Regions from separate parts of the Blautia caccae genome, predicted to be linked through region 1. Evidence: predicted binding sites of a transcription regulator. Region 1 holds the regulator's gene; each other region holds the start of a gene.
What was found. The regulator Rex, encoded in region 1, represses fermentation and respiration genes when NADH is low (regulators of the CRP and FNR family bind a similar motif). The targets are predictions, from matches to a motif close to ATTGTTAANTANTTAACAAT.
Positions count from the first base shown of each region.

Region 2: the regulator Rex is predicted to act here: its motif matches at 1,771-1,790, upstream of WMO65_RS21495 (oxidoreductase).
Region 3: the regulator Rex is predicted to act here: its motif matches at 1,901-1,920, upstream of pflB (formate C-acetyltransferase).

Region 1 is NZ_JBBMFP010000002.1:163,523-167,818, reverse strand. It holds gene WMO65_RS02610 (NAD(P)H-hydrate dehydratase) at 1-1,486, opposite strand, end outside; gene WMO65_RS02605 (redox-sensing transcriptional repressor Rex) at 1,586-2,230, opposite strand; gene WMO65_RS02600 (ABC-F family ATP-binding cassette domain-containing protein) at 2,403-4,296, shown strand, end outside.
Region 2 is NZ_JBBMFP010000025.1:44,640-48,935, forward strand. It holds gene WMO65_RS21495 (oxidoreductase) at 1-1,734, opposite strand, end outside; gene WMO65_RS21500 (LysR family transcriptional regulator) at 1,923-2,861, shown strand; gene WMO65_RS21505 (TIGR03960 family B12-binding radical SAM protein) at 3,090-4,296, shown strand, end outside.
Region 3 is NZ_JBBMFP010000009.1:131,186-135,481, forward strand. It holds gene pflB (formate C-acetyltransferase) at 1-1,716, opposite strand, end outside; ZMP/ZTP riboswitch at 1,809-1,888, opposite strand; gene thiD (bifunctional hydroxymethylpyrimidine kinase/phosphomethylpyrimidine kinase) at 1,980-2,789, opposite strand; gene WMO65_RS11895 (HAD family hydrolase) at 2,786-3,436, opposite strand; gene thiE (thiamine phosphate synthase) at 3,433-4,092, opposite strand; gene thiM (hydroxyethylthiazole kinase) at 4,079-4,296, opposite strand, start outside.

The DNA.
Region 1 (4,296 bases):
TTTTCTTCAAGATCTCCGCTGCCTGTGTAATGATATCCCCGGCAATCATGCTGTACTCACCTTTTTGGGCGGCGGCCATATCCCCTGCCATACCGTGGAAATAAACGCCGAGAGCTGCCGCCTCCCTGGCTGAAAGTCCCTGGGACAAAAATCCCATGAGGATGCCAAAGAGCACGTCCCCGCTTCCCGCTGTTGCCATACCGCTGTTGCCGGAGGTGTTGATAAATATCTCCTCGCCGCCGTCGGAAATGACGGTACGTGAATCTTTACACACGACTGTCAGGTGATATTTCCCGGCAAAACGTTTTGTCAGGTAAAGAGGCGCTTCCTTCCACTCCTCCACAGATACCCCGGAGATTCTGGAAAACTCACCCAGATGCGGTGTCACAAGGACCGGTGCCGGATATTGGGACAGCACTTCCATTCTGCCGGCCAGCAGATTCAGGCCGTCCGCGTCGATCAGCAGAGGTTTTCTGCCCTCCGCCAGTATGGTATACAAAATATCTTCCGCCTGCTGTCCTGTGCCGAGTCCCGGTCCTACCCCGATCACATCAGCCCATGCAAGCCCTTCCCGAATCTGTTCTTTTCGGATCTCTTCATCGTCATAAAAGCTGTACATGGCCTCCGGCAGCATTGTGGTCAGTGCCTGACGGTTCTCTTCCCTGGTATGTACCTTTATCATGCCTGCGCCGGCCCTAAGAGCCGCACAGGCGGAGAGATATGCCGCGCCGCTTATATCCCGGCTGCCGGCTGCCAGGAATATTTTCCCGAAAGTCCCTTTGTTCCCGTCCGGTTTTCTCGCCGGAATCCGGCACAGATCCTTCTCCTCACAGCTCTGTATGGACAGTTCAAAATCATTCTGAGGCAGCCTGTAGATTCCGATATCAGCCGTCCTTACCTTGCCCGCGCAGGATGCGCCCGGGTAGAATAAAAGACCTGCCTTCTCATAAGCAAAGGTGACTGTCACATCAGCCTTCACTGCGCAGCCCAGCACTTTCCCCGTATCAGCACTGATACCTGAGGGAATGTCCACTGCCATGACCTTTGCCCCTGACCGGTTCAGAGCTTCGATGGTGTCCCTGTATTTTCCGCCCACTTCCCTGGACAGGCCTACACCAAAGACAGCATCTACTATAGTAGTATATTCAGCAGGTACTGCATTCTTGACAAAGGATATATGATAATTTTCTGCAATTTTCACTTGCTTTCTCATTTCTTCTGTATAATGGTCCTTTTTTCCAAGTATACAGATATCTGCCGAGACACCTGTCATATGGAGTATACGGGCCACCGCTACGCCGTCCGCACCGTTATTTCCGGTACCGCAGAGCACCAGAACTCTTTTCAGAGGAAAATTTTCCTCCCGAAGTGCCTGACAGACACTCAGAGCTGCCCGCTCCATAAGTACCAGGGAGGGAACCCCGATCTCGTGGATCGTGTATTCATCCAATAGCTTCATCTGTCCGCCGGTTACGATTTGTTTCATATCATACACTCCTCTCTTATTCCGGTATGAATCAGGGACGTCTGTCAAACCTTCCTGCAGAGCAAAAGGCCGCCGCAAAAATTCCGCAGCAGCCTTTTCTTACTTTTTATGTTCGGTCACATAACAATTCAGGTTATAAGACAATCGCATGAGGCTCTCAGAAAGGTGTACATTTTCCACGATGACATCCTCCGGGACCTCCAGATCCAGATGTGCGAAATTCCAGATGGCTTTGATTCCGTTTTCCACCAGCAGGTTGGCTGTCTCCTCCGCGTTATTCTTAGGCAGAGTCAGCGCTGCTATCTGAACATCATTATCCTTCAGATACTGGGGAAGTTCATCCATCATAAGAATTTCGTTCCCACGGATAGAGATACCTTTCAGAACCGGATTCACATCAAATATACCCACCACTTTAAATCCGCGCTTTTCAAACTGTACATAATTGGCCAGTGCCTGTCCCAGATTGCCGGCTCCGATGATGATCATGTTGTGGGTCCTGTCGAGCCCCAGGATCTTGGCGATCTCTGTGTACAGGTACTGCACATTATAGCCGTATCCCTGCTGCCCGAATCCTCCGAAATTGTTCAGGTCCTGGCGGATCTGGGATGCGGTCACGCGCATCTTGCTGCTCAGCTCGTTTGAGGAAATACGTTCCACACCATCTTCCAAAAGTTCTCCTAAATATCTGTAATATCGGGGAAGTCTTCTGATGACTGCTTTCGATATGCATTTTTCGTCCACGACTTTACCCTCCTTATGTCTAAGTTTTCTGTTTCATATAGGAATATTATATATAATTGTTAAAATAAAGTCAAATACAATTCCAGTTATTGTTGTTTTTATCTGTTGTCAAATTCTGAATTTCCGATATAATAGGAAGGGTGAACCAAAAGATAAAGGAGATTCGTATAAAATGATACTGGCATGTCAAAACATTGAAAAATCGTTCGGAGGCATGAATCTGATCCATGATGCCTCCTTCCATATAGAAGAACGCGAAAAAGCCGCCCTGGTGGGCATCAACGGAGCAGGAAAATCCACACTGCTGCGCATCATCATGCAGGAGATTCCCGCGGACAGCGGAGAGGTAATCTTATCAAGGGGCAGGACCATCGGCTATCTGGCCCAGCATCAGGAGTTGGACAGCGCGCTTACCATCTATGACTCTCTGCTCCAGGTCAAACAGCATATTCTGGATATGGAGCTCCATATGCGCAGAACCGAAAAACAGATGAAGCACGCCCAAGGGGAGGAGCTGGACCGCCTGATGGAGACGTATTCCCGGCTGACCCATGAGTTTGAGATGGAGAACGGCTATGCGTATAAAAGTGAGCTTGTGGGCGTACTGAAGGGACTCGGCTTTCCGGAGAGTGACTTTGAAAAAGAAATCTCCACCCTGTCAGGAGGCCAGAAGACCCGTGTGGCCCTTGGCCGCCTGCTGCTGTCAAAACCGGATATCATCCTTCTGGATGAGCCTACCAACCATCTGGATATGGACTCTATCTCCTGGCTGGAGACGTACCTTTTGAATTATCCGGGAGCTGTCCTTATCGTATCCCACGACCGGTATTTTTTGGACAGGATCGTGACCAAGGTGATTGATATTGACAACGGAAAGGTAAGCTCCTTCAGCGGAAACTATTCCGCCTACAGTGAGAAAAAGGCCCAGCTTCGCAGAGATGCCTACCAGGCCTACCTCAATCAGCAGCAGGAGATCAAACACCAGGAGGAAGTCATTGCCAAATTAAAGCAGTTCAACCGGGAAAAGTCCATTAAGCGGGCTGAGAGCCGGGAAAAGATGCTGGATAAGATTGAAGTCATAGAAAAACCGACTGAGGTAAACGCGTCCATGCGTATTTACCTGAAGCCCCGCATAGAGAGCGGCATGGATGTGCTGACCGTGGAACATCTCTCTAAATCCTTTCCCTCCCTCCCGCTGTTTTCTGATCTGAACTTTTCCATCAAACGCGGGGAGCGTGTGGCCATCATCGGGAATAACGGAACCGGAAAAACGACGATACTCAAAATACTGAACGAGCTGGTCCCGGCCGACGCCGGCGTCTTCCATCTGGGAAGTAAAGTACACATCGGCTACTATGACCAGGAGCACCACGTACTGCATATGGAAAAAACCATCTTCGAGGAGATTTCGGATGATTTTCCCAAGCTCACCAACACGGAGATCCGCAATCTGCTGGCTGCCTTTCTCTTTACCGGGGATGATGTCTTTAAAAAGATCGCATCCTTAAGCGGCGGGGAACGGGGTCGCGTATCCCTGGCAAAGCTCATGCTCTCAGAAGCCAATTTCCTGATCCTGGATGAGCCTACCAACCATCTTGACATTATGTCAAAGGAGATCCTGGAGGAGGCCCTGCGCAATTATACGGGTACGGTGCTGTATGTATCCCATGACCGTTACTTTATCAACCGTACCGCCACCAGGATCCTGGAGCTGACCAACCAGAGTATGGTAAACTATATCGGCAACTATGATTATTACATGGAGAAGAGGGAGGAGCTCACCCGCATCTATGCGCCGGGCCTTGAGGAGGAACAGGCTGCGGAATCCGTATCCGCCACGAAACTGGACTGGAAACAGCGCAAAGAAGAACAGGCACGCCAGAGAAAGCGTGAAAATGATCTGAAGAAGACAGAGGCAGAGATTGAACGCCTGGAAACCAGGGACAAAGAGATCGACAGTGAGATGGAAAAGCCTGAGGTTGCCGTCAATGTGGCTGAATGCGTCCGGCTTGCCAATGAAAAAGCTGAGATCGCAGAAAAGCTGGAAGAACTGTATGAAAAATGGG
Region 2 (4,296 bases), on a different contig from region 1:
AGTGATTGCCTTTGCCGTGGTGTTCACATGGATCTTGATGTTGCTGTCGCGCATATAAATCTTCATGGCATTTTTGTGCATGAAATAGGAATCTGCTGCCCAGTCATCTTTCATTTCAACGATGGTTACGTCTTTGCCGAGTCCGTCCAGGTAAATGGCGCATTCGGAACCGACAAGTCCACCGCCGAGGATGACAACCTTCTGTCCAAGGGCCGGTTCCGGCTGATGAAGAGCGGTAAGCCCCACAACTTTTTCATTGTCAATTCCCGGAATCGGCGGAACAATGGGTTTGGCACCGATGGCAGTGATGATAACGTCAGCATTTTCTGCGGCTGCCTGCTCTGCGGTCAACTCTGTGTTCAGGCGTACATCCACACCTGATTTGGCAAGGCGGCCTTCCAGTACTTTGACAAAATTATACATATCCTGTTTAAATGGTATGTACTGCTCGGAGAGAAGCTGTCCTCCGAGACGGCTGTTTTTCTCGTAAAGAGTGACAGAATGTCCCCGTCCTGCGGCTGTGATGGCTGCTTCCATACCGCCGGGGCCGCCGCCCACTACGATGACTTTCTTCGGTGTTGTAGGCGGAAAGGCATGTTTGTGTTCCAGCTCATTGCCGACAACCGGATTGAAAGCGCAGCAGAAGGTTCTGTTTGTCAGGTAGTTGTAGAAGCAGGTGAAGCAGCGGCAGCAGCGGGTGATGTCGTCTTTGTTGCCGGAAAATGCTTTTTCCGGAAAGTAGGGGTCACAGATGGACTGACGGGCAATCTCTATGATATCTGCTTTGCCTGTGGCGATGATTTCCTCCATCATATCCGGGTCGTTGAGGCCGCCCAGGGTAGCCACCGGTGTCTTGACGTGCTTCTTGATCTCTGCGGCCAGATATACGTTGCAGCCGTGCTCAATGAACATGGACGGATGTGTACGCACAAATACTTCCGGGTCTTCGTGAACGCCGGCGGATACATGGATAATGTCAACTTTGCCGTCTATGGCTTTTGCCATCTCGATTCCCTCTTCGATACCGTATCCGCCTTTGGTAAACTCGGCACCGCTCATACGGAATTCGATGGGGAAATCAGGACCTACGGCTTCCCTTACTTTTTCAATGACAAGAAGAGAAAAACGCATACGGTTTTCCAGGCTGCCGCCCCATCTGTCTGTTCTGTGGTTCATAGCCGGGGAGCTGAACTGTCCAAGGAGCCAGCCGTGTCCGCCGTGAATCAGTACCATATCGAATCCGGCTTCCTTTACCAGTTTGGCAGCCTGGCCAAAGCAGTCGGCAACTCTGTAGATGTCTTCTTCCGTCATGCTGCGGACCGGATGTCCTTCTCCGTTGATCTCGTCGTTGGGGCCGATATTGACACCTTCTGCGCTTCCATGGCCCCGGGCATTGGCGAATTTGCCGCCGTGGGCAAGTTCCATAACGGCATTGCAGTTATGGCGGTGCATGGCGTTAGCAGCTTCCTTCAGGGAGGGAAGCGACATAACATCGTAGAGCTTGACTTCCTTCGTGTGGGAACGTCCGATGGCATCCACGATGCCAAGACCGATGGCAACGCCTGCCAGGCCGCCGCGGGCACGGTTCTCGTGAAATGCGATTTCTTCCTTGCGCATATTACAGTCAGAGTCTAATTCGGGATTAGACATGGGAGCGCCCAGGATTCTGTTCTTGAATGTCAGGTTGTTGATGGTGATTGGGCTGGCAAGATGCGGATAATACTTATTTTTCATTGGGAAACCTCCTTAGTTTCGTTTACGTTTGTTTGATAAGTTAAATATATAACAAATTCCGCGATTGAAAAAGAAGAAAAAACATTGTACTATTACAAGGAAAAGGTTGTAGTGGTAAAGGGGGCCTCAATATCTTTTCCGGCAGAGCGTTAGAGGCATTCTTTCTGATTTAGACAGGAGATTAGGACATGACATTCAGGCAAATGGAGTTATTCGTAGCGGTATGTGAATATAAGAGCATTAATAAGACATCTGCGGCGTATCATATTTCGCAGCAGGGGATATCAAAGACCATCCGGGAAGTGGAGGAGGAGCTTGGTTGTGTGCTTCTGAACCGGGATATTAACGGTGTGTCGCCGACAAGGTTTGGGACGTATTTTCTGAATGAGTGCCGTATTATTCTGGAGAGGAAGAATTATGTGTGCTCCCATATCACGCAGATTGAGGATATGCCGCAGGAAACGATTTATCTGGGTATGGCATTCGGGGTGGTTTCTTCGCTGCCTTACCGGCTGATAGGGGATTTTGAAAGGCTGCATCCCCATGTGAAGATCGAGTATTCAGACCATACGGATTACTATCTGGAAAGTCTTGCGAAGAAGGATGAATATGATTTTTGTATCACGACGGGAGTGGTGGACAGGGAGAGGCTTTCATCGGAGCTGTTGTTTCAGGAGGGCGTGTATCTGTGTATTCCGTGTACCCATGAATTGTATGAAAAAGAAAAGATTACCATGGAGAATTTGAAAGGGCAGAGATATGCCATGTTCAGCACGCAGTTTCATATCCGCCATAATTTTGACACTGCCTGCAGGAATGCGGGCTTTGAGCCGGAGATAGTGATTGCGTCCAGTGATTTTAATTCACTGAAAGAGATTGCCCAGCACAATAATCTTCTGTTTGTGGTTCCGGGCCATACGATTCGGCCGGATGATGCCAGGCTTCGGTATGAGAAGTTCCCTGATGACAGATTTACCTGGGATGTGAATTTTGTTAAGAAAAATAATAAAGTGCTGACAGAGAATATGATGGCATTTTACCGTTATCTGAAAGAACAATTTCCGAAAAAAAATGTGCCCCCTTTGGGGGAGGAATCTCCGGTAAGTAATCTCCCTGCGGATTGTTGATGATTCCGGTGTTTTGCCTGCACAGACCAAATTTTACTTGAAGTTCTTCCTCAAACTGCGTATAATTGAACAAGCATGCATCACAGTGATACAAATTGTGTTTGTGAGGCAGCATTCATATGGACAGTATACTGCATGGAGCTATAATTGTGTCGGCCTGTGTTGAGATGTGGGCTGAAGGAATAGTTTGATATTGTGTATATTTTTAAAAAATATCAAGGAGAAATAATGAGAAAATTAGCTTTAAGTGATGAAATATTACTAAAAATCGAGAAACCCGCCCGCTATATTGGTAATGAGGTAAACTCGGTAAATAAGAACAAAGATGAGGTGGATATACGTTTTGCCATGTGTTTCCCGGATGTGTATGAAATCGGAATGTCCCATCTGGGAATACAGATATTATATGATATGTTTAATAAAAGAGAGGATGTATGGTGTGAACGTGTCTACTCTCCATGGCCGGATTTAGACGCGGTTATGCGCAAAAAGCAGATTCCGTTATTTGCGCTGGAATCCCAGGATCCCATAAAAGACTTTGATTTTCTCGGCATAACCATCCAGTACGAGATGTGTTATACGAACATTCTGCAGATTCTGGATCTGAGCCATATGCCCCTTCGCGCGAAAGACAGAGGGGAAGAATACCCCATCGTCATAGGCGGAGGTCCTTGTACCTATAACCCGGAACCGCTGGCCGAGTTCTTTGATGTGTTCTATATCGGTGAGGGAGAAACGGTTTTTGATGAATTTCTGGACATCTATAAGGAATATAAAAAAGTTGGAAAAAGCAAAAAAGAATTTTTAGAACGCGCCGCCGAAATACCGGGTATTTATGTTCCGGCATTTTATGACGCGTCGTACCATGAGGATGGGACACTTGCGTCCTTTACCCCCAATAATCCGCATGCCAAAGAGATAATTGAAAAACAGGTTGTCATGAACCTCTCAGATGTCTGTTATCCGGAAAAGCCGGTGGTGCCGTTTATCAAGGCCACACAGGACCGTGTTACCCTGGAAATCCAGAGGGGATGTATCCGGGGATGTCGTTTCTGCCAGGCAGGGATGATTTACAGACCGACCAGGGAGCGCGATGTGGAATTCCTGAAAAAGACGGCCCAGGCTATGCTTGAAAGTACCGGGCATGAAGAAATTTCCCTGAGTTCCCTAAGCTCCAGTGATTATTCCAAACTGCCGGAATTGATAGATTATCTGATTCAGGAGTGTTCCGCAAGAAATGTGAACATCTCCCTTCCTTCCCTGCGTATTGACGCCTTTTCTCTGGATGTTATGAGCAAGGTTCAGGATATCAAGAAGAGCAGTCTGACTTTTGCCCCGGAGGCGGGAACACAGCGTATGCGCGATGTGATCAATAAAGGACTGACAGAGGAAGTTATCTTAAACGGTGCGGCAGAAGCATTTGCCGGAGGCTGGA
Region 3 (4,296 bases), on a different contig from region 1:
GACTGCAATATCATCCGCCCGGTCATCATCATTTCCGTAGCGCGGAAAGTCTCCTTCTGTCTCGAAATCCACAGCCACGCCTTCCTCATCGCGTATCACCTTCACCTTGGCATACTTTACAGCAGAAAGGGAATCCACCACATGGGAAAATCCTGCGATTCCTGTTGCAAAGGTTCTGCGGACATCGGTATCGATCAGTGCCATCTCCGCTGCTTCATAGTAATACTTGTCATGCATGTACTGGATCAGGTTCAGAGTATTTACATACAGTCCTGCCAGCCAGTCCATCATGATCTCATATTTACGGATCAGCTCATCATATTCCAGATATTCGGAGGTGATCGGTTTGTATTCCGGTCCAACCTGCACTCTTGACTTCTCATCCAAACCGCCGTTGACAGCGTATAAGAGGCATTTTGCCAGGTTTGCCCGGGCACCGAAGAACTGCATCTCTTTTCCTGTCTGTGTAGCAGATACACAGCAGCAGATGGAGTAATCATCTCCCCATACAGGGCGCATCACATCATCATTCTCATACTGGATGGAACTGGTCTCCACAGAGATATAAGCAGCATATTTCTTGAAGTTTTCAGGCAGCCTGGATGAGTAGAGGACCGTCAGGTTCGGTTCCGGCGCAGGTCCCATATTCTCCAGTGTGTGAAGGATTCTGTAGTCCGTCTTAGTCACCATGGAACGGCCGTCCTGTCCCATACCTGCCACCTCCACGGTAGCCCAGACTGGGTCGCCGGAGAAGAGCTGGTTGTAAGAAGGAACGCGGGCAAATTTAACCATTCTCAGTTTCATGATAAAATGGTCAACCAGTTCCTGTGCCTCTTTCTCTGTCAGCATGCCATTTTCCAGATCCCTCTGAATATAGATATCCAGGAAGGTTCCCACACGGCCCACGCTCATGGCAGCGCCGTTCTGTGTCTTGATGGCTGCCAGATAGCCGAAATACAGCCACTGGACTGCTTCTTTGGCATTCTCGGCCGGTTTGGAGATATCGTATCCATAGCTTTGAGCCATTTTCTTCATATCGGCCAGAGCGCGGTACTGCATGGTGATCTCCTCTCTCTGACGGATGATCTCATCTGTCATGATACCGCAGCCGCAGTTATCGTAATCTTCTTTTTTCTTTTCCATCAGGAAATCAATACCGTAAAGTGCCACTCTTCTGTAGTCACCTACAATACGGCCGCGGCCGTAGGTATCCGGAAGTCCTGTGATAATCTTGTTATGACGGGCTTTTTTCATCTCCGGTGTGTACGCATCGAAAACACCCTGATTATGCGTTTTGTGATATTCTGTAAAGATTTTATGAAGTTCCGGAGCCGGTGTGTAGCCATTGGATGTGCAGGAATCTTCCGCCATTTTGATACCACCGTAAGGCATAAATGCCCTTTTCAGCGGTTTGTCGGTCTGCAGCCCCACTACCTTTTCCAGGTCTTTTAATTCTTCACTGATATAGCCCGGCCCATGGGAAGTCAGTGAGGATACGATTTCCGTATCCATATCCAGAACGCCGCCTTTTGCACGTTCCTCTTTCTGCAGTTTTGAAAGTGCAGACCAGAGTTTTTCCGTAGCTTCTGTGGGTCCTTCCAGGAAGTCCTGGTTTCCTTCATACGGCGCGTAGTTGTGCTGGATAAAGTCACGTGTGTTGACTTCTTCCTTCCAGATTCTACCTTTAAATCCATCCCATTGTTTGAAGTTATTCATCTTTGCAAGTCCTCCTTCTAAGACAATAATTGTGTCGGAAACTGTACTGTAATGTGACCGGACTCATTAAAAAAAGCCGGTCCTATCCAGACAGCTTCTGCCCAGACGGTCGGCTAAATCAACGTTATACTCCCTGTGGTTCATTCCACTTCCGCCAGTCATATAACACTTTTAGTATAAAGCATTTTTTTAAGAATTGTCAATAAAAGGAATAGAACTTTTATGTTCTTTTTAGTATACATTGCTGCAGAAAAGATTACCTATTACCGGAATGGATAGCCATTTGCAAAAGGCGGTAATCTGTACATGTGGTTCAAAGGACCGCTGCCCGCACCCAGATCAAGTCCATCCTGCAGCGCACCGGTCAGATAATTTTTTGCGTTCTTAATTGCTCTTTCCAGAGCGTATCCGGCGGCAAGATTGCAGGCAATAGCCGAGGAAAGTGTACATCCTGTTCCGTGTGTATTTGGATTTTCTATCCTCTTTGAAGAGAACCAGATGTATTTTCCTTTCTCATACAGCAGGTCATCAGCTCCATCTGCCAGATGTCCGCCTTTTAAAAGGACAGCGCCGGAACCGTAACACGCTATTTTTTCTGCTGCCCGCTCCATCTCACACGGTGTACTGACAGAAAATCCGCAGAGTGCCTCCGCCTCCATAAGATTTGGTGTCACCACTGCTGCCAGAGGAAAAAGCTCTTCTTTCAGAGCTTCCTGCGCATCTTTGGACATGAGTCTGCTGCCGCTTGTGGAAATCATGACCGGGTCTAAAACTACATCCTGTACCTGGTATGTTCTCAGCTTTTCTGCAATCACACGGATAATCTTTTCATTGGGTATCATACCGATTTTTACTGCATCCGGACGAATATCCGTAAAAACACAGTCCATCTGTTTTGCCACAAACTCCGCATCTGTTTCCCGGATACCGTATACGCCTGTTGTATTCTGTGCCGTGAGAGCTGTGATCACACTCATGGCGTACATTTTGTGAACGGTTATTGTCTTAATATCCGCCTGTATCCCGGCTCCTCCGCTGCAGTCCGAACCGGCGATCGTCAATACCTTTTTCATCTGTTTTTCCCCCATTCTTCCCAGCTTTCAAGATAAATATCTGCCAGTTTCAACAGTTTTTCTCTGTCCTTTTCCGAATAAAAATCGCGTATAACTGCCACTGTAAACCCGGATTTTTTTGCTGTCTCTGCGGCAAAATATGCATCTTCAAACACCAGAGTTTCTTCTTTTTTTGTACCTAAAATCCCCATCGCCAGCTCATAAATGCGCGGATTTCTTTTGCCTGCTCCGGCCTCTGTACAGGTGAGAAGGCCGGTAAAATATCCATCAATCCCATTATTTTTAAGAGCTGCCTCGATCAGAGGTCTGTCCGTAGATGTGGCAATGCACATTCTGACATTACGGCTCTTTAAATCCTCCAGTACCTGCAGAACGCCCGGTTTTATCCGAATCACTTTTTCATAACAGTCATATATCATCCTGTTGAATTCGTCAATGATCTCATCGCGTTCCAGGCGGATCCCGTAACTGCTGCGGAAATACTCTGCGGATTCCTCCATGGTCATGGTCTCCAGCTGCTCCTTCGTATCCTCCCCGGGTCTGATTCCTTTCCGCCTCAGATAGATTTCCCCTGCCCGGTCCCACAGCCCCATAGAGTCGAACAGCGTACCGTCCGCATCGAAGACAGCCCCTTTTATTTCTCTCATTTTTCTGTCATCTCCTTCGCCAGAGCCAGCAGCTCCTCACAGGCTTTTCTGATATCCGGCTGTCCGTAGATACCGGATATGACAGACACTCCGGCGGCACCGCTTCCGGCAAGCTGCATCAAATTCTCTTTCTTGATCCCTCCGATAGCCACAACGGGAATGGATACAGCCCGGCAGATTTCCTGCAGTGTTTCCCGGGATATCACATCTGCATCCTCTTTTGTAGAGGTAGAAAATACCGCGCCGACTCCCAGATAATCCGCGCCCATTTTTTCAGCCTGCAAAGCCTGCTCCACGGTTCTTGCAGAGACGCCTATGATCTTGTCAGGGCCCAGTTTTTCCCTGGCGCTTCCCGCCTCCATATCGCTTTGTCCCACATGTACCCCGTCCGCGTCCACAGCCAGCGCAATACCCACATTGTCATTGATAATAAAGGGCACGCGGTAGCTGGCCGCCAGCGCCTTCATGTCCTTTGCCTCGCGCAGGAACTCATCATCCGGCATATCCTTTTCCCTGAGCTGCAGAAGCGTGATACCTCCGTCCAGGGACGCCTTAACCTGTTCGTAAAGTGTCATTTCCCCCACCCAGGACCGGTCCGTAATGGCATACAAAAGCAGGGCACGCCTCACCAACTCTCTCTTCTCAACGCAATTCATATTTTGCTCCTCTCTCCAGCTCCCGGCCGGTCAGTTTATATACTTCATCGATCAGGTGATTCCTGCAGCCTGCGTTGCCGCTGTTCTCCTCTGCCATTTTCTCATATGCCTTCTCCCCGCACAGGCCCATGGTGATGACAGCAGCAGCCACGGCCTCCAGCTTTCTGTCAGGATTGGCAGCCAGATAGGCTGCGGTGAGGGAGC